Regions from separate parts of the Streptomyces sp. NPDC050448 genome, predicted to be linked through region 2. Evidence: riboswitches for the same ligand, from Rfam matches in the RefSeq annotation. Region 2 holds a riboswitch; each other region holds the start of a gene.

Evidence for each region. Region 2 has a riboswitch for thiamine pyrophosphate ahead of thiC (phosphomethylpyrimidine synthase ThiC). Riboswitches for the same ligand answer to the same signal wherever they lie in the genome.
Region 1: another riboswitch for thiamine pyrophosphate. It lies ahead of thiO (glycine oxidase ThiO); the one in region 2 lies ahead of thiC (phosphomethylpyrimidine synthase ThiC).
Region 3: another riboswitch for thiamine pyrophosphate. It lies ahead of AB0I68_RS20395 (thiamine ABC transporter substrate-binding protein); the one in region 2 lies ahead of thiC (phosphomethylpyrimidine synthase ThiC).

Annotation. Positions count from the first base shown of each region.
Region 1 covers NZ_JBFAJR010000001.1:333,653-343,522, forward strand. The annotation lists gene thiE (thiamine phosphate synthase) at 1-158, opposite strand, end outside; gene AB0I68_RS01565 (Rv2175c family DNA-binding protein) at 233-598, opposite strand; gene AB0I68_RS01570 (FAD-dependent oxidoreductase) at 689-1,909, opposite strand; TPP riboswitch at 2,003-2,115, shown strand; gene thiO (glycine oxidase ThiO) at 2,113-3,294, shown strand; gene thiS (sulfur carrier protein ThiS) at 3,291-3,491, shown strand; gene AB0I68_RS01585 (thiazole synthase) at 3,497-4,291, shown strand; gene pknB (Stk1 family PASTA domain-containing Ser/Thr kinase) at 4,560-6,467, shown strand; gene AB0I68_RS01595 (deoxyribonuclease IV) at 6,474-7,343, shown strand; gene AB0I68_RS01600 (sulfite oxidase-like oxidoreductase) at 7,495-8,127, opposite strand; gene bfr (bacterioferritin) at 8,329-8,808, shown strand; gene AB0I68_RS01610 ((2Fe-2S)-binding protein) at 8,812-9,051, opposite strand; gene AB0I68_RS01615 (class II 3-deoxy-7-phosphoheptulonate synthase) at 9,225-9,870, opposite strand, start outside.
Region 2 covers NZ_JBFAJR010000027.1:16,395-26,264, reverse strand. The annotation lists gene AB0I68_RS27185 (cytochrome ubiquinol oxidase subunit I) at 1-180, opposite strand, end outside; gene AB0I68_RS27180 (cyclophilin-like fold protein) at 370-738, shown strand; gene hisC (histidinol-phosphate transaminase) at 768-1,850, opposite strand; gene AB0I68_RS27170 (LacI family DNA-binding transcriptional regulator) at 2,212-3,327, shown strand; gene AB0I68_RS27165 (metallophosphoesterase) at 3,544-4,719, shown strand; gene AB0I68_RS27160 (hypothetical protein) at 4,870-5,694, shown strand; gene AB0I68_RS27155 (aldo/keto reductase) at 5,820-6,869, opposite strand; gene thiC (phosphomethylpyrimidine synthase ThiC) at 6,988-8,775, opposite strand; TPP riboswitch at 8,770-8,915, opposite strand; gene AB0I68_RS27145 (YibE/F family protein) at 8,988-9,870, shown strand, end outside.
Region 3 covers NZ_JBFAJR010000016.1:80,181-90,050, forward strand. The annotation lists gene rlmN (23S rRNA (adenine(2503)-C(2))-methyltransferase RlmN) at 1-1,006, shown strand, start outside; TPP riboswitch at 1,065-1,174, shown strand; gene AB0I68_RS20395 (thiamine ABC transporter substrate-binding protein) at 1,259-2,356, shown strand; gene AB0I68_RS20400 (iron ABC transporter permease) at 2,416-4,032, shown strand; gene AB0I68_RS20405 (ABC transporter ATP-binding protein) at 4,032-5,075, shown strand; gene AB0I68_RS20410 (hypothetical protein) at 5,093-5,998, opposite strand; gene AB0I68_RS20415 (LOG family protein) at 6,112-7,215, opposite strand; gene AB0I68_RS20420 (hypothetical protein) at 7,242-8,315, opposite strand; gene AB0I68_RS20425 (ATP-binding cassette domain-containing protein) at 8,297-9,085, opposite strand; gene AB0I68_RS20430 (aspartate aminotransferase family protein) at 9,255-9,870, opposite strand, start outside.

The DNA.
Region 1 (9,870 bases), on a different contig from region 2:
AGCTCCTCGCCCGCCTCCATGCCCTTGTCCCGGAGCTGGACGATGTCCACACCGCCGGCCAGGACCGCGTCGAGGAACTCGGGGAGGTCCCCCTGCCGCTTGCGGGCGTCCGTGCACAGGTAGAGCCGGGCATCGGACAGCTGGGCGTTCGCGGACATGGGTACCCCCGGGGTGGGAGCGGTGCACGGGCCGTCCAGGGCCCGTGCACCGCGGATGGATCGGGCGGCTCGGGTCAGAGGGCGAGCGCCTGAGCGCGGCGCTTCACCTCCGTGCCGCGATTCTCGCTCAGCGCCTGGACGGGGGTGCCGGGCAGGGTCGGGTCGGCGGTGAAGAGCCACTCCAGCATCTCCTCGTCGGAGAAGCCGTCGTCGCGGAGCACGGTCAGCAGGCCGGCGAGGCCCTTGACGACCTTGTCGCCGTCGATGAAGGGTGCGGGCACCGCAAGCGCACGGTTCTCACCGCGGCGTACGGCGATCAGCTGACCTTCCTTGACCAGCTGGCGGACCCGGGTCACTTCGATGTCGAGCATCTCCGCGATGTCGGGGAGGTACAGCCAGGCGGGGACAAGGGCATCGATCTTTGCGTCAATCTCGGTCACGAGCACAAGCCTGCCACCTCGGACCGACTGCCGGTACCCGAGCCGGCCCGTCCGGGTCCCGGCGGCTCCGCCACGCCCTTCGCACGGCGGCTAGAGCAGCGCCGATTTCAGGGGTGTGGCGGGGTCGGAGACCTTGGCCGGATCCACGGGGGCGCCCGTCTCGATCAGCTTCCGTCCCTGCGCCAGATCCCGTGGCCGGCCCACCGCCAGGACCGCGGCCAGCGCCCCGGCCCGGAGCCAGCACACCGACCACGCCTCCTCGGCGGGGTCCCCGCGCCACCTCAGCTCGTCCGCACCCGCATGGTGCCCCGCGTACTGCACGAAGCGCCCGAACTGCTCCGACCAGAAGTACGGCACCGGGTCGTAGACCTGGGCCGGTGCCCCCGCCAGGATGTTCGCCGCGACCACCCGCGGCCCCTGCAGGGCGTTGTCCCAGTGGTGCACCAGCAGCCGCGCCCCGTAGCGCCCCGACGGGAACGACGCGCAGTCGCCGACCGCGTACACCCCGGGCAGGGAGGTCCGCAGGTACGCGTCCGCCGTGACCGATCCGTCCGGGCCGAGCCCGACCCCCGAGTCCGCCAGCCACCGGGTCGCCGGCCGGGCCCCGATGCCCACGACCACCGCGCCCGCCGGCAGCTCCCGCCCGTCCGCGAGCAGGACCCGCCCGGACTCCACCGAGGCCACCTTGGCGCCGGTCAGCAGGGCGGCCCCGGCCTCCTCGTACCAGCGGGCCATGGGAGCCGCGACCTCCGCCGGCTGCGCCCCGGCCAGCACCCGGTCCGCCGCCTCGACCACGGTCACCGCGCAGCCCGCCTCGCGCGCCGCGGTGGCGAACTCGGCGCCGATCCAGCCCGCCCCGACGACCACGATCGCCGGCGCCGCGGCCAGCACCGGGCGCAGCCGGGCCGCGTCGTCCAGGGTCCGCAGCAGGTGCACGCCGGGGACGCCCTCGGCCCCGGGCAGGGTCAGCGGTTCGGCTCCGGTCGCCAGCACGAGCACCTCGTACGGGACCGGCCCCGCCTCGGTGTCCAGCTCGCGCTCTGCGGCCCGCAGCCCGGTGACCTCCACCCCGAGCCGGAGCTCGATGCCCAGCCCCTCGAAGTCCACGTCGAAGGCGGAGTCCTCGGCCTTGCCGAGCAGCACCGCCTTGGACAGCGGGGGCCGGTCGTAGGGCTGGTGGGGCTCGGCGCCCAGGAGGGTCACGGGGCCGCTCCACCCCTGCTCCCGAAGGGCCACCGCGGTCTGCACCCCGGCCATTCCGGCGCCGACGATGACGACGCCGCTCTGAGTGTGTTCCGTCTGCTCGCTCACACCGCCCACCCTAGCGATCTGATGATCCGTCAGGAATAGCGGCCCCGGGGAGGCAGCCTTACCCGGCCCCGGCTCCGGGGTTAGTCTGGCCGTCGTACCTATCGCGGGAGTCCGGACGTACCGGGCTGAGAGGGAGGCTGGGCGGCCTCCGACCGTACGAACCTGATCCGGGTCATGCCGGCGAAGGGAGGGGCTGGACGCCCATGCACTCATCTCGGAAGGGATCCGACAAGGGATCCGACGTCCTCGTCATCGGGGGCGGGATCATCGGCCTGGTCACCGCCTGGCGGGCGGCCCGGCGCGGGCTGCGGACGGTGCTCGCCGATCCGGCGCCCGGCGGCGGCGCCGCACAGGTCGCGGCCGGCATGCTCGCCGCCGTCACCGAGCTGCACTACGGCGAGGAGACCCTGCTCGGCCTCAATCTCGCCTCCGCCGCCCGCTACCCGGAGTTCGCCGCCGAGCTGGCCGACGCCAGCGGCGGGATGGACATCGGCTACCGCGCCTGCGGCACGCTCGCCGTGGCCCTCGACGCCGACGACCGGCTCCACCTGCGCGAGCTGCACGCCCTGCAGCGCCGCAGCGGCCTGGAGTCCGAGTGGCTCACCGGCCGCGAGTGCCGCCGCCTGGAGCCGATGCTGGCCCCGGGCGTACGCGGCGGCCTGCGCGTGGACGGCGACCACCAGGTCGATCCGCGCCGGCTGGCGGCCGCGCTGCTGGCGGCCTGCGAGGGCGCCGGCGTGGAGATCCACCGGGCGAGCGCGGAGCGGCTGCTCACCACTGCCGACCGGGCCGCCGGCGCACTGCTCGACGACGGTACGGAGCTGCGCGCCGACCAGGTGGTCCTGGCCGCGGGCTCGCTCAGCGGCCGGCTGGCAGGCGTACCGGCGGACGTGCTGCCTCCCGTACGGCCGGTGAAGGGGCAGGTGCTGCGGCTCGCGGTGCCGGCGGCGTACGCGCCGTTCCTGTCCCGGACGGTACGGGCCGTGGTCCGCGGCAGCCACGTCTACCTGGTGCCGCGCGAGAACGGCGAGCTCGTCGTCGGCGCCACCAGCGAGGAACTCGGCTGGGACACCACCGTCACCGCGGGCGGGGTGTACGAACTCCTGCGCGACGCCCACGAGTTGGTGCCCGGCATCACCGAACTGCCGCTGACCGAGACACGGGCGGGGCTGCGGCCCGGCTCCCCGGACAACGCCCCGCTGCTCGGCCCGACCGACCTCCCCGGCCTGCACCTGGCCACCGGGCACTACCGCAACGGGGTGCTGCTGACCCCGCTCACCGGCGAGGTGATGGCGGAGCTGCTGACCACCGGCGTCGTACCGGAGATCGCCCGCCCCTTCACCCCGCGTCGTTTCACCCCGGCACGTCAGGAGTCGTACGCATGACCATCTCCGTGAACGGCGAGCCGCGCGAGGTCGCGGCCGGCACCACCCTCGACGCGGTGGTCGCCGCCCTGACCGCGGCCCCGTCCGGCGTCGCGGCCGCACTGAACGAGACCGTGGTCCCGCGCGGACAGTGGCCGCTCACGCCGGTGGGCGAGGGCGACCGGGTCGAGATCCTCACCGCCGTGCAGGGAGGCTGAGCGCGATGACGGACGACGCTTTCGCGCTGGGCGGCCGGACCTTCTCGTCCCGCCTGATCATGGGGACGGGCGGGGCACCGAGCCTGGACGTCCTGGAACGGGCGCTCATCGCGTCCGGTACGGAGCTCACGACGGTGGCGATGCGCCGGCTGGACCCGACGGTCCAGGGCTCGGTCCTGTCGGTGCTGACCCGGCTCGGGATCGCGGTCCTGCCGAACACGGCGGGCTGTTTCACGGCGGGCGAGGCGGTGCTGACGGCGCGCCTCGCGCGGGAGGCGCTGGGCACGGACTGGATCAAGCTCGAGGTCGTGGCCGACGAGCGGACCCTGCTGCCGGACGGGGTGGAGCTGCTGGATGCGGCGGAAACCCTGGTGGACGAGGGATTCACCGTGCTGCCCTACACGAACGACGACCCGGTGCTGGCCCGCAAGCTGGAGGACGTGGGCTGCGCGGCGATCATGCCGCTGGGGTCTCCGATCGGCTCGGGCATGGGCATCCGCAACCCGCACAACTTCGAGCTGATCGCGGAGCGGGCCGGCGTGCCGGTGATCCTGGACGCCGGAGCGGGCACCGCGTCGGACGCGGCGCTGGCGATGGAGCTGGGGTGCGCCGCGGTCATGCTGGCCTCGGCGGTGACCCGCGCCCAGTCGCCGGTCCTGATGGCGACGGCCATGCGGGACGCCGTGTCGGCGGGGCGGCTGGCGTTCCGGGCGGGCCGCATCCCGCAGCGCCGCTTCGCGGAGGCCTCGTCTCCCGCGGAGGGCCGCGCCGCCCTCGACCCGGAACGCCCGGCGTTCTGAGGCTCCGCCCCCGCATCGGGGCCTCCTCCCGTGGCACCGATGCGGGTGCGCCGCCCCCGAGCCCCCGGTCCTCAAACGCCGGCGGGGCCGGATTTTCCAGCCCGTCCGGCGCCTGAGGACCAAGTCCGGGCGGAGCCCGGTGAACGGGAGAAGGGCGGGGCGGGGACGGCCCCGCCCCGCGAAACCGGCCGCGGCCGGACGTCACAGGTGCGCTGCAACCCCACCCGCCCCTGGTCGGCGGCAGCACAGACGCTCGTAGAATCGCCGGGTGGATACGACCTTGGATGACCCCCTCGTCGGGCAGACACTCGACGGCCGCTACCGCGTCGACGCCCGTATCGCGGCCGGCGGCATGGCCACGGTCTACCGGGCCGTCGACACCCGCCTCGACCGCGTGCTCGCGCTGAAGGTGATGCATCCGGCGCTCGCCGCCGACGGCGCCTTCGTCGACCGGTTCATCCGCGAGGCCAAGTCCGTGGCCCGCCTCGCGCACCCCAACGTCGTCGCCGTGTTCGACCAGGGCACCGACGGGCCGTACACGTACCTCGCCATGGAGTACGTCTCCGGCTGCACGCTGCGCGACGTGCTCCGCGAGCGCGGCGCGCTCCAGCCCCGTGCGGCCCTCGACATCCTCGAGCCCGTCCTGGCCGCCCTCGGCGCCGCCCACCGGGCCGGATTCGTGCACCGCGACATGAAGCCCGAGAACGTCCTGATCGGCGACGACGGCCGGGTCAAGGTGGCGGACTTCGGGCTGGTCCGGTCCGTCGACTCGGTCACCAGCACCACCGGCTCCGTCCTCGGCACCGTCTCCTACCTCGCCCCCGAGCAGATCGCGAGCGGCACCGGCGACACCCGCGTGGACGTCTACGCCTGCGGTGTCGTCCTGTACGAGATGCTCACCGGCTCCAAGCCGCACTCCGGCGGCACCCCCGCCCAGGTGCTCTACCTGCACCTCCACGAGGACGTGCCGCCCCCGTCGGCCGCCGTCCCGGGGCTGCCCGTCGGCCTGGACGAGCTCGTCGCCTACGCCGCCGCCCGCGACCCCGAGCTGCGCCCCTTCGACGCCGCCGCCCTGCTCGGGCTGGCCCTCGACGCCCGGGCCCGGCTCAGCGACGCCGAGCTGGACGCCGTGCCGCCGCAGGCGCGGGCCGAGGAGCGGAGCGCCACCGAGGACCGGACCGGCGTGATCCCACGGCCCGTCGCCGCGCAGCCTCCCGTGGACCGGACGTCCCGGCTGGAGCTCCCGGAGGCCCTGCCGGCCCCGGCTGCGCGGCCGGCCCCGCGCAGAGCGCGTCGCGGCATGCTGCTCGTGATCGCCGGGGTGCTGCTCGCGCTCGGTCTCGGCACCGGGGTCTGGTACATCAGCTCCGGCCAGTTCACAAAGGTCCCCAACCTGCTCGGGAAGACCGAGGCGCAGGCGAAGTCCGACCTGTCCGCGGCCGGCCTCGGCGTGAAGCGGGTCGACCGGAAGTTCAGCGACGCCTTCGACCGCGGGACGGTCATGAACTCCGACCCCTCGGGCGGCAAGCGCATCCGCGGCAACGGCGCGGTGGTGCTCACCGTCTCGCGCGGCCCGGAGATCGTCGTCGTCCCCGATGTGAAGGGCAGTCCCCTGGAGGACGCGAAGGCCGAGCTGGTCAAGAGCGGTCTGGCTCCCGGCCTGGTGACGCAGGCGTTCAGCCAGGACATCGCCCAGGGCTCGGTGATCGGCACCGACCCGACGGGCGGGCAGAAGCGGTCGGCCGACACCGCGGTCGCGATCGTGGTCAGCAAGGGCCGGCCGGTGCAGGTGCCGAACGTGGCCGGAAGGCCCCTCGACCAGGCGCGGGCGGCCCTCCAGGACGCCGGCCTCAAGGTCGAGACGGCCGCCGACCAGGTCAACTCGCCGTTCCCGGCCGGTACGGTCGCCAACCAGTCGGTCGGCGCCGGCTCCCAGGCCGCGACCGGTGACACGGTGACGCTCACCGTGTCCAAGGGCCCCCGGCAGATCCCGGTGCCGAACGTGACCGGCCAGGAGGCGGACGCGGCCCGCAGGACGCTGGAGGCGGCCGGTTTCAAGGTGAAGGTGGAGCGTCCGTTCCTCGGCTTCAGCAACACGGTGGACGCCCAGTCGGTGCCGGGCGGCCAGAGCGCTCCCGAGGGCAGCACGATCGTCCTGCGGACCAAGGGGCTGTAGCGGTACATGGACCAGGCTGTGCGCAATCCCGTGGGCGGGCACGTCCCCGTCGCCGGCGGGCTCGCTTCGGTGGGGCTGACGTACGCGCGGGAGATGGGTGCGGAGGCCGTCCAGGTCTTCGTGGCCAATCCGCGCGGCTGGGCCACCCCGGTCGGGAACCCGGCGCAGGACGAGCTGTTCCGGGCCGGGTGCGCGGCCGGGGCGATCCCGGCGTACGTGCATGCCCCGTATCTGATCAACTTCGGCTCGCACACCGAGGCGACGGTGGAGAAGTCGGTGGAGTCGCTGCGGCACTCGCTGCGCCGCGGCCGGGAGATCGGCGCGCTCGGGGTGGTCGTGCACACCGGCTCGGCGACCGGAGGGCGCCCGCGCGAGGCGGCGTACGCGCAGGTCAGGGAGCACATGCTGCCGCTGCTGGACGAGCTGACGCACGACGACGACCCCTTCCTGCTGCTGGAGTCCACGGCCGGCCAGGGCTCCTCGCTGTGCTCGCGGACCTGGGACTTCGGCCCGTACTTCGAAGCGCTGGACCACCATCCGAAGCTCGGGATCTGCCTGGACACCTGCCACATCTTCGCCGCCGGGCACGATCTGGCGGAGCCCGGCGGCGCCAAGCAGACACTGGACCTGCTGGTGGACACGGTGGGCGAGGGGCGGCTGAAGCTGATCCACGCGAACGACTCGAAGGAGGGCGTGGGCGCCCACAAGGACCGCCACGCCAACATCGGGCAGGGCCACATCGGCAGGGACGCCTTCGCCGAGCTGTTCACGCACCCCGCGACGGAGGGCGTCCCGCTGATCATCGAGACGCCGGGCGGCAAGGAAGGGCACGCGGCGGACGTGGCGCTGCTGAAGGAACTGCGCGAGCTCCACTGATCCCTTGGGGCATACCCCTCGGAGGTACGCCGTTGGGTACGGCCATCCGGGTGGCGTTGGCGCGGCCCCGGTCGGCACGTGGCTGCCGGGCCGCGGCAAGGGCCGCGCGGTCGTGCACCGGTACCACCGCCGAGGGCGGGCGGGCCACCGGCTACAGCTCGGGGCCGTCCCCCGGCTCCTCCTGGTACGAGTAGCGCTGCTCGCGCCAGGGGTCGCCGATGTTGTGGTAGCCGCGCTCCTCCCAGAAGCCGCGGCGGTCGGCGGTCATGTACTCGATGCCGCGGACCCACTTCGGGCCCTTCCAGGCGTACAGGTGCGGTACCACGAGCCGCACCGGGAAACCGTGCTCGGCGGTGAGCAGTTCACCGCCCTGGTGGGTGGCGAAGACGGTCCGGTCGGAGGCGAAGTCGGCCAGCCGCAGATTGGAGCTGAAACCGTACTCGGCCCACACCATCACATGCGTGACCTGCGGCGACGGCGGCGCCAGGGCGAGGATGTCGCGGGCGAGGACCCCGCCCCATTCGGCGCCCGTCATGCTGAACTTCGTCACGCAGTGCAGGTCCGCCACGACCGATTCGAACGGCAGGGCCGTGAAGTCCTCGTGGTTCCAGCAGTGCTTCTCACCGTCGGCGGTGGCCCCGAAGACGCGGAACTCCCAGCGGTCCGGCTTGAATTTGGGGACCGGGCCGTAATGGGTGACCGGCCAGCCGCGCTGCAACCGCTGCCCCGGGGGAAGCTCCAGCTGCTCTGCTCCCGGAGATTCCCGGCTTTCCGGCTGACCCATGCCTCCATGGTGACAGACGTCGCGGGGTGGTCACGACCAGGTACGCACCTATACGGGCAAGTCACGGCAACTCACACTAAGGAGGCACTTACTGGACGGCCTCATGCGGCGGTGCGAGGATGCGCGCACTCCCCCAGCCACGGCTGGGAGGTACCCCCAGCCCCGTCACGTAGCTGACATTGCCTGGAAGGAGCCTCTGCGATGCAGGGCGACCCCGAGGTCCTCGAGTTTCTGAACGAGCAGTTGACCGGCGAGCTCACGGCGATCAACCAGTACTGGCTCCACTACCGGATCCAGGACAACAAGGGTTGGACCAAGCTCGCGAACTACACCCGTGCCGAGTCCATCGACGAGATGAAGCACGCGGACAAGCTCACCGAGCGCATCCTCATGCTGGACGGGCTGCCGAACTACCAGCGGCTCTTCCACGTACGGGTCGGCCAGACCCTGACGGAGATGTTCCAGGCGGACCGGCAGGTCGAGCTCGAGGCCATCGACCGCCTCAAGCGCGGGATCGAGGTGATGCGCGGCAAGGGCGACGTGACCTCGGCGCGCCTCTTCGAGGACATCCTGGGGGACGAGGAACACCACATCGACTACCTCGACACCCAGCTGGAGCTCATCGAGAGCATCGGGGAGCCGCTCTACATCGCGCAGCTGATCGAGCAGCCGGAGAGCTGAGGCCTACGCGGCTTCCGCGAGCTGCGGGTCCGCGGCGAGCACGGCGGCCGCGTTGCCCTTCTCCAGCAGCTCCCGGCGCGGGCAGGCCCCGCGGCCCAGGATGCCCTGGATGGTGCGCACGCAGGATCCGCAGTCGGTGCCGGCCTTGGTGACGGAGGCGATCTGGCGGGGGGTGCAGGCCCCGGCGGCCGCGTGGTCCTTGACCTGCTTGTCGGTGATCCCGAAGCAAGAGCAGACGTACACGCGGTTCACCTCCCTGACAGGAATGGTTTCTACAGCCATCCCCGATTCGGTGAGGCTTACCTAACCGTACCCAAAGTGGCGCCGGCCGAAAAGCCCCGGCGACGACAGTGGGGCACGGATCACATCGATCCGTGCCCCACTGTCGTACGTATGCACGTATTCAAAAACGGTGCTTACTGATCGCGGTACATCTCGGCGACCAGGAAGGCCAGGTCCAGGGACTGGCTGCGGTTGAGCCGCGGGTCGCAGGCCGTCTCGTAGCGCTGGTGCAGGTCGTCGACGAAGATCTCGTCGCCGCCGCCCACGCACTCGGTGACGTCGTCACCGGTGAGCTCGACGTGGATGCCGCCCGGGTGCGTGCCCAGTCCCTTGTGGACCTCGAAGAAGCCCTTGACCTCGTCGAGCACGTCGTCGAAACGGCGCGTCTTGTGGCCGGAGGCCGCCTCGAAGGTGTTGCCGTGCATCGGGTCGGTGACCCAGGCGACGGTCGCGCCCGAGGCCGTGACCTTCTCGACCAGCTCGGGGAGCTTGTCGCGGACCTTGTCGGCGCCCATGCGGACGACGAAGGTCAGCCGGCCCGGCTCGCGGTCGGGGTCCAGGCGGTCGATGTACGTCAGCGCCTCGTCCACCGTGGTGGTCGGGCCGAGCTTGATGCCGATCGGGTTGGCGATCTGCGAGCAGAACTCGATGTGCGCGTGGTCCAGCTGGCGGGTGCGCTCACCGATCCAGACCATGTGGCCGGAGGTGTCGTACAGCTTGCCGGTACGCGAGTCGGTGCGGGTCAGCGCGCCCTCGTAGTCGAGCAGCAGCGCCTCGTGG
Region 2 (9,870 bases):
CTTGCCCCAGAACTTGGTGGCTCTGAGGTACTTCTCTTTCCCCGAGCGCGCCCAGGCGGTCTGGAGACCCGCCGTGAGCGCGGCGAGAGAGATCGTCAGCGGGACGAAGAGGAAGTGGTAGACGGTGGTGATGCCGAACTGCCAGCGCGCCAACGTCTCTGGCGCCAAAGCTACGTCCACGTCGTCGTCTCCTTCGGTGCGCCGTGGTCACTGCCGCAGTTTGTCTGGCGTGCCCTACCCATTTCAGGACGAAGCAGGGCGCGCTTGTGAACGCGTTCACATTCACAAGCATTATGTCGTACCGCTCCCGGCGCCTTTCAGGCGGGGTCCCCCTGGCCAAGACATTCAACAGATTGTTGAATGTCGCTCATGAGGATTCGAATCTCCTGGCCCGCGGGCCAGCTCACGGCAACCCTGGACGAGACCCTGACCAGCAAGGCGCTGGCCGAGGCCCTTCCGATCTCCGCCTCCGCCAACACCTGGGGCGAGGAGGTCTACTTCGACACCGGCGTCTCCGTGGCGCTCGAGCACGACGCCCGGCAGGTCGTCGACCCGGGCACGGTCGCGTTCTGGACCGAGGGCGACGCCCTCGCGCTCCCCTACGGCCCCACGCCCATCTCGCGCGGAGGCGAGAGCCGCCTGGCGAGTCCGTGCAATGTGCTCGGCTCGTTCGACGGCGACCCCCGCCTGCTGTCCACCGTCCGCGACGGCGACCCGATCCGCGTGGAACTCGCGTAGCACTTGCGAACTCGCGTAGTCCCTGAGGGCTACATCTCCTTGAAGAACGCCTCCGCCGTGTGCAGGAAGAGGTCGTTCGCCTCGGTCTCACCGATCGTGACCCGCAGGCCCTCGCCCGCGAAGGGCCGGACCACCACACCGGCCTTCTCGCAGGCCGCCGCGAACTCGGCGGTCCGCTCCCCGAGCCGCATCCACACGAAGTTCGCGTGCGTCTCCGGCACCACGGTCCAGCCCTGGCCGAGCAGCGTCTTGTAGACCCGCGCACGCTCTCCCACCAGCGCCCCGACGCGTCCCATCAGCTCGTCTTCGGCGCGCAGCGAGGCGACCGCCGCGTCCTGGGCGAGCTGGCTGACGCCGAAGGGCACCGCCGTCTTGCGCAGCGCGGCCGCCACCGGCTCGTGCGCCACCGCGAAGCCGACGCGCAGGCCGGCCAGCCCGTACGCCTTGGAGAACGTACGCAGCACGCAGACGTTCGGGCGGTTGCGGTAGAGCTCGATGCCGTCCGGCACCTCGACGTCGCGGACGAACTCGCGGTACGCCTCGTCCAGCACCACCAGGATGTCCGAGGGCACCCGGTCCAGGAACCGCACCAGCTCGGCGCGGCGCACCGCGGTGCCGGTGGGGTTGTTCGGGTTGCAGACGAAGATCAGCCGAGTCCGCTCGGTGATCGCGTCGAACATCGCGTCGAGGTCGTGCACGTCCCCGTCCGTCAGCGGGACCCGCACGGACGTGGCACCCGAGATCTGCGTGATGATCGGGTAGGCCTCGAAGGACCGCCATGCGTAGATGACCTCGTCGCCCGGGCCGGCCGTCGACTGGACCAGCTGCTGGGCCACGCCCACCGAGCCCGTGCCGGTGGCGATGTGCTCCACCGGCACCCCGAACCGCTCGGCGAGCTCGTTCACCAGGCCCGTGCAGGCCATGTCGGGGTAGCGGTTGAACTGTCCTGCCGCCGCGACCGCAGTCTCCAGCACCCCGGACAGCGGCGGGTACGGGTTCTCGTTCGAGGACAGCTTGTACGCGACGGGCCCGCCCGCAGCAGCGGGCTTCCCGGGCTTGTACGTGGGAATGCCGTCCAGCTCGGCGCGCAGCTTCGGGCTCTTCTCGCTCACCGCAGGTCCTCCTCGACCGTCCCGTACGACGTCGCCGCCGACTCAATACTGCTCACCTTATGAGGATTCCGCTCTTCCGAAAATGGCAGCGCCGGGATTGCGGGGGAGCGCACGCATATATGCACACGCCGGTAGCCCACGCCGTGGCGCGCATCCCTCGTACAGGTGAGTTGAGACCGGCCCGAGACCACACCGTTTTGGCATGCTCGTACCCGCCGACAAACGCCCCGCTTACTCTCCACTCGCAAATGCCTTTATTTCCAAGGTCATTGGTGGTGGCGAACCATGCAGAATCGTGCCTGTCAACGCGTGCATATGCACCCGGACCACCCACCCCACCGAGCCCTACTATCGGCTCGCCATGACAGCAGCAGGGAAGCATCAGGTGAGCCGGACCGAGACCACCCGGCGGGCCGCCGGCCGACAGGGCCGGGCCGGCATCAGGGACGTGGCCGCCGCGGCGGGCGTCTCGATCACAACCGTCTCCGACGCGCTCAATGGCAAGGGACGGCTGCCGGACGCCACCCGCCGCCACGTTCGCGAGGTCGCCGACCGGCTGGGCTACCGCCCCTCCGCCGCGGCCCGCACCCTCCGTACCGGCAAGTCGGGCCTCATCGGCCTGACCGTGACGACGTACGGGGATGAACCTTTCACCTTCACCGAATTCGCATACTTCGCCGAGATGGCCAGGGCCGCCACCTCCGCCGCGCTCGCCCGCGGCTACGCCCTGGTCATCCTCCCCGCCACCTCCCGACACGACGTGTGGTCCAACGTGGCCCTCGACGGCACCGTCGTCATCGACCCCTCCGACCACGATCCCGTCGTCAGCGAACTGGTCCGCCAAGGCCTCCCCGTCGTCTCCGACGGCCGTCCGGCCGGCTCCCTCCCCGTCACCGCCTGGGTCGACAACGACCACGAGGCCGCCGTACTCAACCTGCTCGACCACCTCGCCGCCGCCGGCGCCCGCCGCATCGGGCTGCTGACCGGCACCACCACCGACACCTACACCCGGCTCTCCACCACCGCCTACCTCAACTGGTGCGAGCGGGTCGGCCAGGACCCCGTCTACGAGTCCTACCCCGCCCACGACCCGTGCGCGGGCGCCGTCGCCGCGGACCGGCTGCTCGCCCGACCCGACCGGCCCGACGCCGTCTACGGGCTGTTCGACCCCAACGGGACCGACTTGCTCGCCGCTGCCCGGCGCTACGGCCTGCGCGTCCCCGAGGACCTGCTGCTCGTGTGCTGCAGCGAGTCCACCGTGTACGCCAACACCGAACCGCCCATCACCACCCTGTCCCTCAAGCCGCGCCGCATCGGCACCGCCGTCGTGCAGCTGCTCATCGACGCCATCGAGGGAGTCGACACCGGGCGTCCGGTCGAACAGGTGGTCCCGACCGAGCTGATCGTCCGCACCTCCTCGCAGCGCAGGCAGCCCCGTACGACCATCAGCCCGCCCCGGTCACCGGCCAAGGACTGACCGCCACACCGCGAAACCGGCGGGGCCGACGGCCCCGCCGAAGATTTCAGAAACACCCATTTCGGTAGTAAGCGGCAGGAACTATTGGTTCCGCCCAGGATTCACCACCCCTGGTGCGTCACAGAGCGCGAGCCGCATTCCTATGATGGGCGCACGACATCACGGCCCCTCCGCCCCGGAGGTCAGGAGGGTCCGCAGGTGTACGGCAGCGCGACGGTGGTGGAGGGGTCGATGACTCAGGGGGCCGGTCAGGGACCCGCGATGCGGACGGACACGCTGCGGGACTTCCGAGTTCCGGTCACCGAGACCGCCCCGTACGGCGTGCCCGGCGCGCTTCCCGACGAAGCCCCGGTGTACGGCAAGTACCCCGCGTACTACGGGGAGGGCGCTCCCGTACCCCCGCCGCCGCCCGTGGGCCAGGCACCCGCCACGAGCGGACCGGCCGACGAGGACGAGGCCGACGAGGGCTACACCCCCACCTACCGCGATCTGCCGGTCATCAGCCTCGGTGGGCCGGGCGACACCGTCCAGGTCCAGTACGTCCCCCAGGAGTCCCCGGCCGCGGGTCCGGGACCGCTGTACGTCGTCGGCGACGTCCACGGCTATCTGGACGAGCTCGTCGCCGAACTCCAGGCCCAGGGCCTCATCGACACCGACCGCCGCTGGTCGGCCGGCAACGCCCGCATCTGGTTCCTCGGCGACTTCACCGACCGCGGCCCGGACGGGATCGGCGTCATCGACCTCGTCATGCGGCTGTCCGCCGAAGCCGCCGCCTCCGGCGGCTACTGCAAGGCCCTCATGGGCAACCACGAACTGCTGCTCATCGGCGCCAAGCGGTTCGGCGACACTCCAGTCGTCTCGGGCGCCGGCACCGCCACCTTCCAGGCCGCCTGGCTCCTCAACGGCGGCCAGCGCACCGACATGGAGCGCCTGGAGGACGTACACCTGCAGTGGATGTCACGGCTGGACGCAGCCGTGCTGGAGGACGGGCACCTGCTGCTGCACTCCGACACCACCGCGTACCTCGACTACGGCGACTCCATCGAGGACGTCAACGACACCATCCACGAGCTGCTCAACCGCAACGACGCCGACATCACCTGGGACCTCTTCCGCAAGTTCACCAAGCGGTTCGCCTTCCGCGACGAGGAGACGGGCCCGCAGGCCGTGCGCGAACTCCTCGACACCTACGGCGGCGGCCGGGTCGTGCACGGGCACAGCCCGATCCCGTACCTGCTGGGCGAGGTGGGCACCGAGGACGGCGACGAGTCCCGCGGCCCGGAGGCAGTGACCGGCCCGCACGTGTACGCGGAAGGGCTCGCCATCGCCATGGACGGCGGGGTCACGATGGCCGGCAAACTGCTGGTCGTACAACTCCCGCTGAGCGACTGAGGGTTATCAGAAGCGGGGTAATTTCAGGAAAGCCCCTGTCACCGCGTGGCATGGGCGCTCTACCATCGCCCTATCCGTAGCAGGCTCTCCTCCGTTTGTGCCGGCGCCCGGGTCTACGCGGGCAAACCGGCCCCCACGGAGCATCGGGGGATGCACATGAACAGCGCTCCGCACCTGCTGACCGAAGACCGACCCGAGTTCGATCGGCTCCTCGACGAGGCGCTGCGCACCGCACACGAACGGCCCGAGCTCGCCGCTCTCGGCGAACGGCTGAACGCCGAACAACTGCGCACGATGGCGATCGGGGCCAGCGCGCTGCTGACGGCCGCGGCCGCGGCCGAGTACGACCACTACGTGAAACTCCGCGGGGAACGACGCGACGGCGCTCTGTCCGCCCCCGGAGCGGCGGGGGACAGGAGTGCCGGGCAGGAGGAGGACGACGACGGGGCGGGCGTCAGCGCCGTGGTCGCGGTGCTCGCGCCGGTCCTGGCGGGCGCCGCCATGCTGATCTTCCTCCTGGTGGGCTACACCCTGAAGGCGATCGAGCCCGAACCGGCCTTCGCCGACACGATGCTGACGGCGGGTTGGCTGTTCGGCGGGCTGACCGTGATCTCCCTGCTGTTCGCGGTGATCGGGCTGCTGGTGACGGCTGTCCGCAACCGCGCGACCGAGGTGGTGGCCGAGGACGAGGGCGGGGCGATATCCGACGAGCTCGCGCAGGCCCGCGAGGCCTGGCGGCACGCCCTGCTGGAGCGGGGCATCCTGCCGTTCCTGCGGGACGCACTGGCCGATCCGAGCGCAGGGCCGGCGTATCCGGCCCCCCGCACACCCAAGGCCGGGCGCATCCCCAACCTCGGATACACCCGGCCCGACTTCACCAGTCCGGGATCCTCGTCACAGGGACCCCGGCCCGGCTACACGCCTCCGGACTTCACCAGCCCCGACTTCGGCGGCCCGGAGACCGAGTCGCCATAAGGGCCGCTCGCTTCCGCTCTCCGCGCCGTGGGCAGTCCGTCCCTGTTTCACGTGAAACATCGCGTCCCACGGGGTCTAGGGGGTGCCAGGCGGCCCGGGCCCGGCCGTGATCCGCCGGACACCCCCTAGACCGCGGCCCGGTCCCCCGGCGCCCGGCGCCGCTGCGCGGTGTCGGCCAGAGCCGGCGGGCGCCACACGCCGTCCGGGTGGTACAGGTTCGTCCCCGGCGGCACGATCTCGTCGATCCGGTCGAGCGCCGCGTCGTCGAGGGCCAGTCCGGCCCCCTTGAGCAGCGAGTTGAGCTGGTCCATGGTCCGCGGACCGATGATCACCGAGGTGACTGCGGGATGCGCCATCGGGAAGGCGACGGCCAGCTCGGGCAGGGTGCAGCCGATGCCGTCGGCGAGCTCGACGAGCTGTTCCACGGCCTTCAGCTTCGCGACATTGCCGGGGATCGCCGGGTCGAAGCGCGCGGGCGTCAGAGCCGCCCTCCCCGAGCCCAGGTCGACGGGCCCTCCGAGCCGGTACTTGCCGCTCAGGAAGCCGGAGGCGAGCGGACTCCAGGTCAGTACGCCCATCCCGTACCTCCGGGCGACCGGCAGCACCGCGGCCTCCACCCCACGCGCGAGGATCGAATACGGAGGCTGCTCCGTCCGGAACCGCGGGAGGGCCCGCCGCTCGGCGACGTGGTGCGCCTCGACGATCTCTTCCGCGGGGAACGTGGAGCAGCCGAAGGCCCGGATCTTGCCCGCGCGCACCAGGTCGCCGAGGACCGAGAGGGTCTCCTCGACGTCCGTCGAGTGGTCGGGCCGGTGCACCTGGTAGAGGTCGATCCAGTCGGTGTCCAGCCGCCGCAGACTGTCCTCGACGGCCTGCACGATCCACCTCCGCGAGTTCCCGCTGCGGTTGCGCCCTTCCCCCATCCGGAAGTGGACCTTGGTGGCGAGCACGACATCGTCGCGCCGTCCCTTGAGCGCCTTGCCGACGATCTCCTCGGACTCTCCGGCGGAGTACATGTCCGCGGTGTCGACGAAGTTGATGCCCTGGTCGAGCGCGGCGTGGACGATCCGCGCGCACTCCTCGTGATCCGGGTTCCCCACCGCTCCGAACATCATCGTGCCGAGGCAGTGCGCGCTGACCTCTATGCCGGTCCCGCCCAGACTGCGGTATCTCATGGTCATGGGCCAGCACTGTAGGAGTTGGAGTGCGCTCCAGCGCAAGCACTCCGTGCCGGGACGCTGCTCTGGGGTGCCCCCTCCTTCTCCCCAGAGCAGCGCCACCGCGACGGTCGGGTCAGTCCGCCAGCGGGAGGTACACCCGGTTGCCGCTCGCCGCGAACTCGGCGGACTTCTCCGCCATCCCCGCCTCGATCTCATCGGCCTTCAGGTCGCCGCCGTGCTCACGGCGGATGTCCTGGGAGATCTTCATCGAGCAGAACTTCGGACCGCACATGGAGCAGAAGTGCGCGGTCTTGGCGGGCTCGGCCGGGAGCGTCTCGTCGTGGAACTCGCGGGCCGTGTCCGGGTCGAGGGCCAGGTTGAACTGGTCCTCCCAGCGGAACTCGAACCGCGCGTCCGACAGGGCGTCGTCCCACTCCTGGGCGCCCGGGTGGCCCTTGGCCAGGTCCGCCGCGTGCGCAGCGATCTTGTACGTGATGACGCCGGTCTTCACGTCGTCACGGTTGGGCAGGCCCAGGTGCTCCTTCGGCGTGACGTAGCAGAGCATCGCGGTGCCCCACCAGGCGATCATCGCGGCGCCGATGCCCGAGGTGATGTGGTCGTACGCCGGGGCGACGTCCGTGGTCAGCGGGCCGAGCGTGTAGAACGGCGCCTCCTCGCAGATCTCCTGCTGGAGGTCGATGTTCTCCTTGATCTTGTGCATCGGGACGTGGCCCGGGCCCTCGATCATGGTCTGCACGTTGTGCCGCTTGGCGATCGTGTTCAGCTCGCCCAGCGTCTTCAGCTCCGCGAACTGCGCCGCGTCGTTGGCGTCCGCGATGGAGCCGGGGCGCAGGCCGTCACCCAGCGAGTACGTGACGTCGTACGTCGCGAGGATCTCGCAGAGCTCTTCGAAGTTTGTGTAGAGGAAGTTCTCCTTGTGGTGCGCCAGGCACCACGCGGCCATGATCGAGCCGCCGCGCGAGACGATGCCGGTCTTGCGGCGGGCGGTCAGCGGCACGTACGGCAGCAGCACGCCGGCATGGACCGTCATGTAGTCGACGCCCTGCTCGGCCTGCTCGATGACCGTGTCCTTGTAGATCTCCCAGGTCAGGTCCTCGGCGCGGCCGTCGACCTTCTCGAGCGCCTGGTACAGCGGCACGGTGCCGATCGGCACGGGGGAGTTGCGCAGCACCCACTCGCGGGTGGTGTGGATGTTGCGGCCGGTCGAGAGGTCCATGACCGTGTCGGCGCCCCACTTGGTCGCCCAGGTCATCTTGTCGACCTCCTCCTCGATGGAGGAGGTGACGGCGGAGTTGCCGATGTTGGCGTTGACCTTCACCAGGAACCGCTTGCCGATGATCATCGGCTCGATCTCCGGGTGGTTCACGTTCGCGGGAAGCACCGCGCGACCTGCGGCGATCTCCTCGCGCACGACCTCGGGGGAGACGTTCTCGCGGATCGCGACGTACTCCATCTCCGGGGTGATCTCGCCGCGGCGGGCGTACGCGAGCTGCGTGACGGCGGCGCCGTCACGGCCGCGGCGGGGCTGGCGGGGGCGGCCCGGGAAGACCGCGTCGAGGTTCTTGAGGCCACCGCGCGGCGAAGTGTGCTTGATGCCGTCGTCCTCGGGGCGCACGGGGCGGCCCGCGTACTCCTCTGTGTCGCCTCGGCCGATGATCCAGTTCTCCCGCAGCGGCGGCAGGCCGCGCCGCACGTCGGTCTCGATCTGCGGGTCGGTGTACGGCCCGGACGTGTCGTAGAGCGTCACGTCCTTGCCGTTGGTGAGGTGGACCTGGCGGACCGGCACCCGGATGTCGGGGCGGGAGCCCGCCACGTAGCCCTTGTGCCAGCCCGGCTGGCGCTCGGTCTGGCCGTCGGCGTCCTGGCTGACGGCAGGCGTGCGTGCGTCCTGAATGGTCATGAGACCTGATCTCCCTACGCCGGCATTACCCGGTAACAGGTTCGGCGGTCGACGCAGCCTCTTCCCGTACGCATGTGTGCTGCGCGTACGGTGATCAGCGCCCTCTCAGCCCGGTGCTCCGAGCTCCCGCGTTGTGCAAAGGTGACCCCACGCTAGCGTCATTTGTGGCGTGCTGAACAGTGGGCCCCCTCAACTCTTGCGATGATCTGCCGGTGACGTCCTCGCCGCAGCCCCCCACCACGCCCACCGAGCCCACGGGTCACACCGACCACGCACACGTGGGCCCCGGGCATGACCACGGCCCCTCCCACATCCCGCCCCAGGGCCACTCCCATGGTCATTCCCACGGCCACGGGCCGGCGGCCCCCGTCTCGAAGCACCTACGCAAGGTCATCGCGGCCGTACTGATCCCCTTCGCCGTCGCCGTCTTCGCCGGCATGGTGGTGCTCTGGCCCGGCGGCGCCCCCGCACACGAGCGCTCCGGCGTGGGCTTCGACCGGCAGACCCAGCAGGGCCGGGTCGTCGCGCTCGAGCAGGTCGACTGCAAGTCCGTGAACGCCTCGCAGGTGCCGCCCACCGGCAACACCTCCACCCCGGAGGGCCGCGAGGCCAAGGTCGCGCAGACCGGCGAGTGCAAGAAGGCCACCATCGAGGTCGCCACCGGATCCGACAAGGGCCGCACGTTCTTCGAGATCGTCCAGCCGGGCGCACCACGGCAGCTGAAAGACGGCCAGGAGGTGGTCGTCGCGTATGCGCCGGACGCGCCCCGGGATCTCCAGTACTCCGTGGTCGACGTGAACCGCAAGCTGCCCTTGGCGGTGCTGGCCGCCATCTTCGCGGTGGCAGTGGTCGTCGTCGGCCGGATGCGCGGCCTGTTCGCGCTGATCGCGCTGGTCGTCAGCTTCGGCGTGCTGACGCTCTTCATCCTCCCGGCGATCCTGCAGGGCTCGAACCCGCTGGTCGTCGCGGTCGTCGGCGCCAGCGCCATCATGCTCATCGCGCTCTACATGTGCCACGGACTGAGCGCCCGTACCTCCGTCGCCGTTCTGGGCACGCTCGTCTCGCTGCTGCTGATCGGGCTGCTGGGCTCGGTGT
Region 3 (9,870 bases), on a different contig from region 2:
CGCCGCGATCGGTGAGAAGCCCTTCCGGGCCAAGCAGCTCTCGCAGCACTACTTCGCCCGGTACGCGCACGACCCGGCCGAGTGGACCGACATTCCGGCGGGCTCCCGCGAGAAGCTCCAGCAGGAGCTTCTGCCCGAGCTGATGAACGTCATCCGGCACATCTCGTGCGACGACGACACCACCCGCAAGACCCTGTGGAAGCTGCACGACGGCACGCTCGTCGAGTCCGTGCTGATGCGCTACCCCGACCGGGTCACCATGTGCATCTCCTCGCAGGCCGGGTGCGGCATGAACTGCCCGTTCTGCGCCACCGGCCAGGCGGGCCTGGACCGCAACCTGTCCACCGCCGAGATCGTCCACCAGATCGTCGACGGCATGCGCGCGCTGCGCGACGGCGAGGTCCCCGGCGGGCCGGCCCGGCTGTCCAACATCGTCTTCATGGGCATGGGCGAGCCGCTGGCCAACTACAAGCGGGTCGTCGGCGCGATCCGCCGCCTCACCGACCCCGAGCCCGACGGCCTGGGCCTGTCGCAGCGCGGCATCACCGTCTCCACCGTCGGCCTGGTTCCGGCGATGCTGCGGTTCGCCGACGAGGGCTTCAAGTGCCGCCTCGCGGTCTCGCTGCACGCCCCGGACGACGAGCTGCGCGACACCCTCGTCCCCGTGAACACCCGCTGGAATGTCCGCGAGGTCCTCGACGCGGCCTGGGAGTACGCCGAGAAGTCCGGCCGCCGGATCTCCATCGAGTACGCGCTGATCCGCGACATCAACGACCAGGCCTGGCGCGGCGACCTCCTCGGCCGGCTGCTCAAGGGCAAGCGTGTCCACGTCAACCTGATCCCGCTGAACCCGACGCCGGGCTCGAAGTGGACCGCCTCGCGCCCCGAGGACGAGAAGGCCTTCGTCGAGGCCATCGCCCGCCACGGCGTGCCGGTGACCGTCCGTGACACCCGCGGTCAGGAGATCGACGGCGCGTGCGGCCAGCTGGCTGCCTCGGAGCGCTAGCCTGCGGTTTTCTCCGCCTCGGTTCGGCCGCGGGGTACCCTGTGGCCGAACCAATCGCATATTCCGACAGGGGAGCGCCACAGCGCTGAGAGTGCGGTAACCGTCATCCGCAGACCCTCTGAACCTCGCCCCGGTCATTCGGGGTAGGAAGTTCGGTCATCACTCAAGCTGTTGCGCCCTGCCCGGCGACCGCTCGCACTGAGCGCCGGGCAGGGCCGCGTCTTCTCCTGGTCATCCCAGGAGGAATCACCAGTGAGCACCACCAAGAAGTTCGCGGGCGCAGCACTCGCGGCCGCGGTCGGCGTCGCCACGCTCAGTGCATGCGGCGGCGGCGATGCCAAGGACAAGTCCGGCGCGAGCGAGGCGCCGAAGTCCAAGACGGTCACGCTCGTGTCCCACGACTCCTTCAACGTGACCGACACGGTCCTCAAGGAGTTCGAGCAGCAGAGCGGCTACACCGTCAAGGTCCTGAAGTCCGGGGACGCGGGCGCCGCCCTCAACCAGGAGATCCTCACCAAGGGCTCCCCCCGCGGCGACGTCTTCTTCGGTGTGGACAACACGCTCCTCTCGCGCGCCCTCGACAACGGGATCTTCACGCCGTACGAGGCCAAGGGCCTGGCCGAGGTGAAGCCGGAGTACGTGCTCGACAAGGAGCACCGGGTCACCCCGGTCGACTCCGGCGACATCTGCGTCAACTACGACAAGGCGTACTTCGCCGACAAGAAGCTCGCCCCGCCGCAGACGCTGGACGACCTGATCAAGCCGGAGTACAAGAACCTGCTGGTCACCGAGAACGCGGCGACCTCCTCGCCGGGCCTCGGCTTCCTGCTCGCCTCCGTCGGCAAGTACGGCGAGGACGGCTGGAAGGACTACTGGAGCAAGCTCAAGGCCAACGGCGTCGAGGTCGTCGACGGCTGGGAACAGGCCTACAACGAGCGCTTCTCGGGCTCCGCGGGCGGCAAGAAGGCCAAGGGCGACCGCCCGCTGGTCGTCTCCTACGCCTCCAGCCCGCCGGCCGAGGTCATGTACGGCGAGCCGCAGCCGGCCGAGGCGCCCACGGGCGTCTCCACCGGCACCTGCTTCCGCCAGGTCGAGTTCGCGGGCCTGCTCAAGGGAGCGAAGAACGAGGAGGGCGGCAAGGCGCTCCTCGACTTCCTGGTGAGCAAGAAGTTCCAGGAGGACATGCCGCTCCAGATGTTCGTGAACCCGGTGGTCAAGGACGCGAAGCTGCCGGAGCTGTTCACGAAGCACGGCGTGGTCATCGAGAAGCCGGAGAACGTGGCTCCGGAGACCATCGCCAAGAACCGTGAGCAGTGGGTCAAGGCATGGTCCTCGCTCGTCGTGAAGTAGGACGCGAGAGCACTCCCGTGAAGGAGGGCGTACGCGGTACGGCCGTCAGGCTCGCCCTGATGGCCGTACCGCTCGCCTTCTTCGGGCTGTTCTTCGCCTATCCCGTCGCCGCGATCGTCGGCCGCGGGATCAAGACCGAGGCCGGCTGGCAGTTCGGCCGGATCGGCGAAGTGCTCACCCGGCCCGACATCGCCGAGGTGCTCTGGTTCACGACCTGGCAGGCGTGCGCGTCCACGGCGCTCACGCTGCTGATCGCACTCCCCGGCGCGTACGTCTTCGCGCGCTTCGAGTTCCCCGGCAAGCAGCTGCTGCGGGCGGTGGTCACCGTCCCGTTCGTGCTGCCGACCGTGGTGGTCGGCACCGCCTTCCTGGCGCTGGTCGGGCGGGGCGGACTGCTGGACGAGCTGTGGGGCGTGCGGCTGGACACCACCGTGTGGGCGATCCTGCTCGCGCACGTCTTCTTCAACTACGCCGTCGTCGTACGGACGGTCGGCGGGCTGTGGGCGCAGTTGGACCCGCGCCAGGAGGAAGCCGCCCGCGTGCTGGGCGCCGGGCGGTTCGCCGCCTGGTGGCGGGTGACGCTGCCCGCGCTCGGGCCGGCGGTGGCCGCGGCCTCGCTGATGGTGTTCCTGTTCACCTTCACCTCCTTCGGCGTCGTGCAGATCCTGGGCGGGCCCTCGTACGCCACCCTCGAGGTGGAGGTCTACCGGCAGACCGCGCAGCTGCTGGACCTGGCGACGGCCGCCGTCCTCACGATGGTCCAGTTCGTGGCGGTCGGCCTGATCCTCGCCGTCCACGCCTGGACCGTGCGCAGGCGGGAGACCGCCCTGCGGCTCGTGGACCCCGCGCGGACCGCGCACCGGCCGAGCGGGCCGGGGCAGCTCGCCCTGCTGGGCGGGGTGCTGCTGACGGTGGCGCTGCTGATCGTGGCCCCGCTGGCGGTGCTGGTGGAGCGCTCCCTCGACGCGCCCGGCGGGTACGGGTTCGGCTTCTACCGGGCGCTCCAGGACGCGGGTGCCGGCGGCGGAACGTTTCTGGTGCCACCGCTGGAGGCGATCTGGAACTCCCTCCAGTACGCGCTCGCCGCCACCGCCATCGCCCTCGTGATCGGGGGGCTCGCGGCCGCGGCACTGACCCGGCGCGCGGGGCGGTTCGTGCGCGGCTTCGATGCGCTGCTGATGCTTCCGCTGGGGGTGTCGGCGGTGACCGTCGGATTCGGCTTCCTGATCACCCTGGACGAGCCGCCGCTGGATCTGCGGACCTCGTGGATCCTGGTGCCGCTGGCCCAGGCGCTGGTGGGCGTGCCGTTCGTCGTACGGACCATGCTGCCGGTGCTGCGCGCCGTGGACGGACGGCTCCGCGAGGCCGCCGCCGTGCTCGGGGCGTCCCCGCTGCGCGCCTGGCGGGAGGTGGACCTGCCGCTGGTGCGGCGGGCGCTGCTGATCGCGGCCGGGTTCGCCTTCGCCGTCTCGCTGGGGGAGTTCGGCGCGACGGTGTTCATCGCGCGGCCCGACCGTCCGACGCTGCCGGTGGCCGTGGCGCGGCTGCTGGGGCGGGCCGGTGAGCTCAACTACGGGCAGGCGATGGCCCTGAGCACGATTCTGATGCTGGTGTGCGCGGTGTCCCTGCTGGTGCTGGAGCGACTGCGCCCCGACAAGACCTCAGGAGAGTTCTGATGACGTTGCTCGAACTGGCCGGGGTGTCGGTCCGCTTCGGCGAGCGTGCCGTCGTCGACGCGGTGGACCTGCAGGTCGCCGAGCACGAGACCGTATGCGTGCTCGGGCCGAGCGGGAGCGGCAAGTCCACGCTGCTGCGGGTCGTCGCCGGACTCCAGCCGGTCTCCGGCGGGCGGGTCCTGCTGGGCGGTGCGGACCAGGCACGGGTGCCCGTGCACCGGCGCGGGGTCGGCCTGATGTTCCAGGACCACCAGCTGTTCCCGCACCGGGACGTGGGCGGGAACGTCGGCTTCGGCCTGCGCATGCGGGGTGCCGGGCGTTCGCCGGGCCGCTCGTCGGGCCGCTCGTACGAAGCCCGGGTCGCGGAACTGCTCGAGCTGGTCGGGCTCCCCGGGGCCCAGGGCCGGCCGGTGTCCTCCCTGTCGGGCGGTGAGCAGCAGCGGGTCGCCCTGGCCCGGGCACTGGCCCCCTCGCCGCGGCTGCTCATGCTGGACGAACCGCTGGGACAGCTGGACCGCGGACTGCGCGAGCGGCTGGTGGTGGAGCTGCGGGGGCTGTTCTCCCGGCTCGGCACCACGGTGCTGGCCGTCACCCACGACCAGGGCGAGGCGTTCGCCCTGGCCGACCGGGTGGTGGTGATGCGGGACGGGCGGATCGCGCAGGCCGGGACCCCGCTGGAGGTCTGGCAGCGGCCGGCCTCGGAGTTCGTGGCGCGGTTCCTCGGCTTCGAGAACGTGATCCCGGCGACGGTGTCGGGCGGGGCCGCCGCGACGGCATGGGGCAAGGTCCTGGTGCCGGCCGGGTCTCCGGAGGGCGAGCGGCGGATACTGATCCGGCCGGCAGGCGTGGTGCTCGCCGCCGCGGGCCTGCGCTGCGAGGTGCTCGCCCGCACCTTCCGCGGCACCCACGTGGCGCTGCGGCTGCGCCCGGAGGCGGGCCCGGAGCTGGAGGCCGAATGCGGTCTGGCCGGCGCCCCGACCGTGGGCGAGCGGATCGCGGTGTCGTTCACCCCGTCCGAGGTGGTCGTCCTCCCGGCGGGGTGACCGCAGCGCGGGGCGGGTCAGGCGACGGGGACCGGAGTCTGATATTCCGAAGAGGCCTCGGCACCGTCGTGGTTGCCGTACCAGGCGACGGCCACGGCGCCGGTCACGGCAAGGACGAAGCCGAGGACCGCCAGCCACGCCAGGCCCGGCCGGGAGGCGTCGCCCAGCCACAGGACGCCGATCGCACCCGGCAGGACGGTCTCGCCGACCACCAGCGCGGCCGTCGCGCCGTTCACCGAGCCGATCTGGAGGGCGACCGTGTGCAGGTACATGCCGCCGATCCCGGCCAGCAGGATGGCATAGAGGGCCGGGTCGGCGAGGAGCGTGCCCAGGTCGAACGGGTCGATGCCGTCGAGGATCCGCACGCCCACGCCCAGCGCGCCGAAGGCCAGGCCCGACAGCAGGCCCGCCAGGATCGCGGCCCGGGCACCCAGGAGGCGGACGGCCACCGTGCCGCCCGCGATGATCAACAGGGTCACGGCGAACAGCCACCAGTGCGTGGACATCGGGGCGTGGTGGCCGCCCTCGTGGCCCGCCGCCGTCGCCAGCAGCACCAGCGCCGCGCAGACGACGCCGATCGAGGTCCATTCCTTCCGGGGCAGCCGGATGCCCAGCATCTTCACGCTGAGCACGGCCGTGATCACCAGGTTGGCGCTGATCACGGTCTGGGAGAGGAAGAGGGGCAGCAGCCGGGCGGCGAGCGCGCCCAGCCCGAAGCCCACGAAGTCCAGGACGGTGCCGACGATGAACTCCCACGTCATCGCCGCCTTGGCGGTGGACGAGAGGTTCGGGCCGCCGTGCGCGGTCACCCCGGCGGCGGCCGGGGACGTCCGGGCCGCCCGTCGTGAGCCCACGGCTTGCAGGACGGACCCCGTCCCGTAGCAGATGGACGCCGCGATCGCGGTCAGCAGGCCTATGAGCACCGAGGGCTCCGTTCACGTCTGGCAGGGTTTTGCACTTTGATTACCTATGGCAGACGTGGGATCGGGCCGGGAAGTTGCCTCGGGCCGGCCCTCACTTCATCGCGGCCCTCACTTCATCGCGGCGGGCACGGCATCGAGGCGAGCACGGCGGGCACCTCGTCCACCGAGTCGACCAGCGCGATCCGGGACTCCATCGCACGCCCGCGCGCCAGCGCCTGGAGCAGCGGCCACGCCGGCAGGTGCTCGGTCCAGTGCCTACGCCCGACCAGCACCATCGGGGTCGGCTCGCCCCGCGACCCGTAGTAGTTCGGCGTGGCGTTGTCGAAGATCTCCTGCAGGGTGCCCGCGGCGCCCGGCAGGAAGACGACGCCCGCGTTGGACCGGGCGAGCAGTCCGTCCTCCCGGGTGGCGTTCGCGAAGTACTTGGCGACGTGGCCGGCGAAGGCGTTCGGCGGCTCGTGCCCGTAGAACCAGGTGGGGATCCCCACCGAGTCGCCGCCGCCGGGCCAGCGGTCCCGTACGGCGAACGCCGCCTGCGCCCAGTCGGACACCGAGGGCGTGAAGGACGGGGCCTTGGCCAGGATCTCCAGGGCCTCCGCAAGGGCCTCGTCCGGGGCGGGCGCCAGGTAGGCGCCCAGGTTGGCCGCCTCCATCGCGCCGGGGCCGCCGCCGGTGGCCACCGTCAGCCCGGACCGGGTCAGCTCCCGGCCGAGCTCCGCCGCGCCCCGGTAGTCCAGGCCACCGCGGGCCATCGCGTGGCCGCCCATGACGCCGACCACCCGGGCGCCGGCGAGGTGCTCGTCGAGGGCGTCGGAGATCGCGTCGTCGTGGATGGACCGCAGCATCGAGGCGAGGACGTCGCCGTCCGCCTTGGTCTCCTGGAACCAGGCGTACGACTCGGCGTCCGGGGTGGCCTCGTAGCCGGCGGCCAGCCCCGCGAACAGCTCGTCCGCGGTGTACAGCAGGCCGCGGTACGGGTTGTAGGGCAGGTCCGGCACCGGCGGGAAGACCAGCGCGCCGTCCGCGCGCACCTTGGCCGAGGCGTCGGGCTCCATCGCGCAGCCCAGGAAGACGGCCGCGGAGGTGTCGGCGGACAGCAGGGCGAACGTGCGCTCCAGCAGGTTGACCGACTGGATCCGGTAGCCGTTGAGCGAGCCGCGGGCCACGACCTGGTCGAATTCGGCGAGCGTCTCGATCTCGATGTCTGCGTTGACCATTCGGCCCACACTAAGGGCTGCCCGGGTCAGCGGGTCAATGCCAGAGAGGTCAGCTGTGCCACACCCCACACGACCGGTACGCACACGGCCACCAGCGCGGTGGCCCGCAAGGTCACGGCCGCGCGCAGGACGGTGCCCGGAGTGCCGAGGTCGCGCAGGGTCTCGCGGGTGGCGGACCGGCCCTGGCGGATCTCCGCGGCACAGGTGAGCAGGGTCGCGGCCGCGCACAGCACCACCAGGGCGCAGGCCGGCCCGGTCAGCGGGCCCAGCGGGAGGGGGAGGCCGCCCCGCTCGCGCAGGGCCGCGGCGGTGAGGGCGCCCGCGCCGACCGCGCACAGCAGCCCGAGCGGGCGGCCCAGCCGGGGCGCCTCCTCCTGGAGGATCCGTCCGGCCAGCAGCCGCATGGCACCCGGCCGGACCGCCTGCACCAGGGTGCCGCAGGCGTAGGCCAGCCCCGGGCCGGCGAGGGAGAGCCCGACGGCGGTGAGTGCCCAGCCGGCCGGCAACCCGGTGCCGCCGAGGCCCGCGTACGCCTCGACCGCCAGTCCGCAGGCGGTGAGCGCGATGCCCCAGGGCAGGCCGGTCTGCGGGGCCAGCGGCGGGTGCGGGCGCAGGGCGAGGGCCGTGGCGGCGGAGGCGGCCAGCGGGACCAGGGCCAGCAGGGTGAGGGCGGCCGTCAGGGGCAGCGGCCGGTCGGCGTGTAGCAGTCCGGCCCCGGCTCCGTCGAAGGGCAGGCCGGCGAGGTCGCCCCGCAGGTGGAGGAAGGCGGCCAGGGCCAGGGCGCTGCCCAGGGTGCACGAGACGGCGGTGGAGACCGCCGCGACGAGGGTGAGCCGTACGGGGCCCAGCCCGACGGCGTCCATCCCTTCCCGGGGCCGGGTCGCGGGGTCGGTCCGGGCGACGGCGACCGCGAACTGTGCGGTGACGGCGAGCGGGACCAGGGCCCACAGCAGGCGCGGGAACGATCCGGCAGGCCGGGCGGTGGCCTCGGCGAGCACGTACAGCAGGAGGAATCCGGTGCCGGCGCAGGCGGCTGCGACCAGCAGTCGGCGCAGCTGGACGAGCGGGCGGGAGCCGCGGGCTAGGCGGAGAGCGAGCACGCGGCCTGGCCCTCCGGGGTCTCGTCGGACGGACCGCCCACGCCGCCCGCGCCGGTGGCAGCGCCGATGGCGGCCGCGGTCCCGGCGGGGCGGCCGTCGAGCAGCGCGACCCGGCGGTCGGCGACGGCGGCGGTCTCCTCGTCGTGGGTGGCCAGCAGCACGGTGATCTCGTGCGAGCGGGCCGCGGTGGTGAGCGCACGGAGCAGCAGGGCGCGCTCGGCGCGGTGCAGCGGGGCGGTGGGCTCGTCGGCGAACACCACTGCGGGCTCGTTGACGAGGGCCCGGGCGAGGGCGACCCGCTGGGATTCGGCGCGGGTCAGGGCGCCGGGGCGCTTGCGGGCGAAGCCGCCGACGTCGAGGCGGTCCAGCCATTCGCAGGCGGCGGCCTTGGCGGTGCGGTGGGAGGCGCCGGCGATCAGCAGGGGCAGGGCCGCGTTCTCCCACACCTTGAGCTCGGGCAGCAGCAGGGGATCGGGGCCGATCCAGCCGAACCGGTCGCGGCGCATCCGTTCGCGGGCGAGGGCGCCCAGGGTGTGGACGGGCACGCTGTTGAACCAGATCTCGCCCTGTTCGGGCACCACGTGTCCGGCCAGGCAGCGCAGCAGGGTGGTCTTCCCGCTGCCGCGCGGGCCGGTCAGGGCCAGGATCTCGCCCTCGCGGACGCCGACCGAGACCCCGATGAGGCCGGGTGAACCGCTGTGGGAGTAGTGAACGGACCGAGCCCAGAGGACGTCATTGTCCGGTGGGGCGTTGTCCGGTGGAGCCACCATGGCGTACACCTCCGTCCGGGGGAACGAAGCGGAGCCGGTTCGGTCACTGGCGCCACACTGAGATGTAAAGAGATGAACGGCTTGGATGGTGACAGCACACGGCCCGGACCCCCGCGTTCTCACTCGAACGGAGGATCCGGGCCGTGTGGTTCGGACTATTTACTGCTCTTTACAGCTTGGTCCACGCCTCGGTGAGCACCGAGCGCAGGATGCCTTCGATCTCGTCGAAGGTGCCCTGGTCCGCGATCAGCGGCGGGGCCAGCTGGATGACCGGGTCGCCACGGTCGTCGGCACGGCAGTACAGGCCGTTCTCGAAGAGCGCCTTGGAGAGGAAGCCGTAGAGCACGCGCTCGGTCTCCTCGTCGGTGAAGGACTCCTTGGTGACCTTGTCCTTGACGAGCTCGATGCCGTAGAAGAAGCCGTTGCCGCGGACGTCGCCGACGATCGGCAGGTCGTGCAGCTTCTTCAGCGTCGAGAAGAAGGCGTCCTCGTTGTCCAGCACGTGCTGGTTGAGGCCTTCCTTGTCGAAGATGTCGAGGTTGGCGAGCGCCACCGCGGAGGACACCGGGTGCCCGCCGAAGGTGTAGCCGTGCAGGAAGGTGTTGTCGCCCTTGTAGAACGGCTCGGCGATGCGGTCCGAGACGATGCAGGCACCGATCGGGGAGTAGCCCGAGGTCATGCCCTTGGCGCAGGTGATCATGTCCGGGACGTAGTCGAACTTGTCACAGGCGAACATCGTGCCGAGGCGGCCGAAGGCGCAGATCGTCTCGTCGGAGACGAGGAGC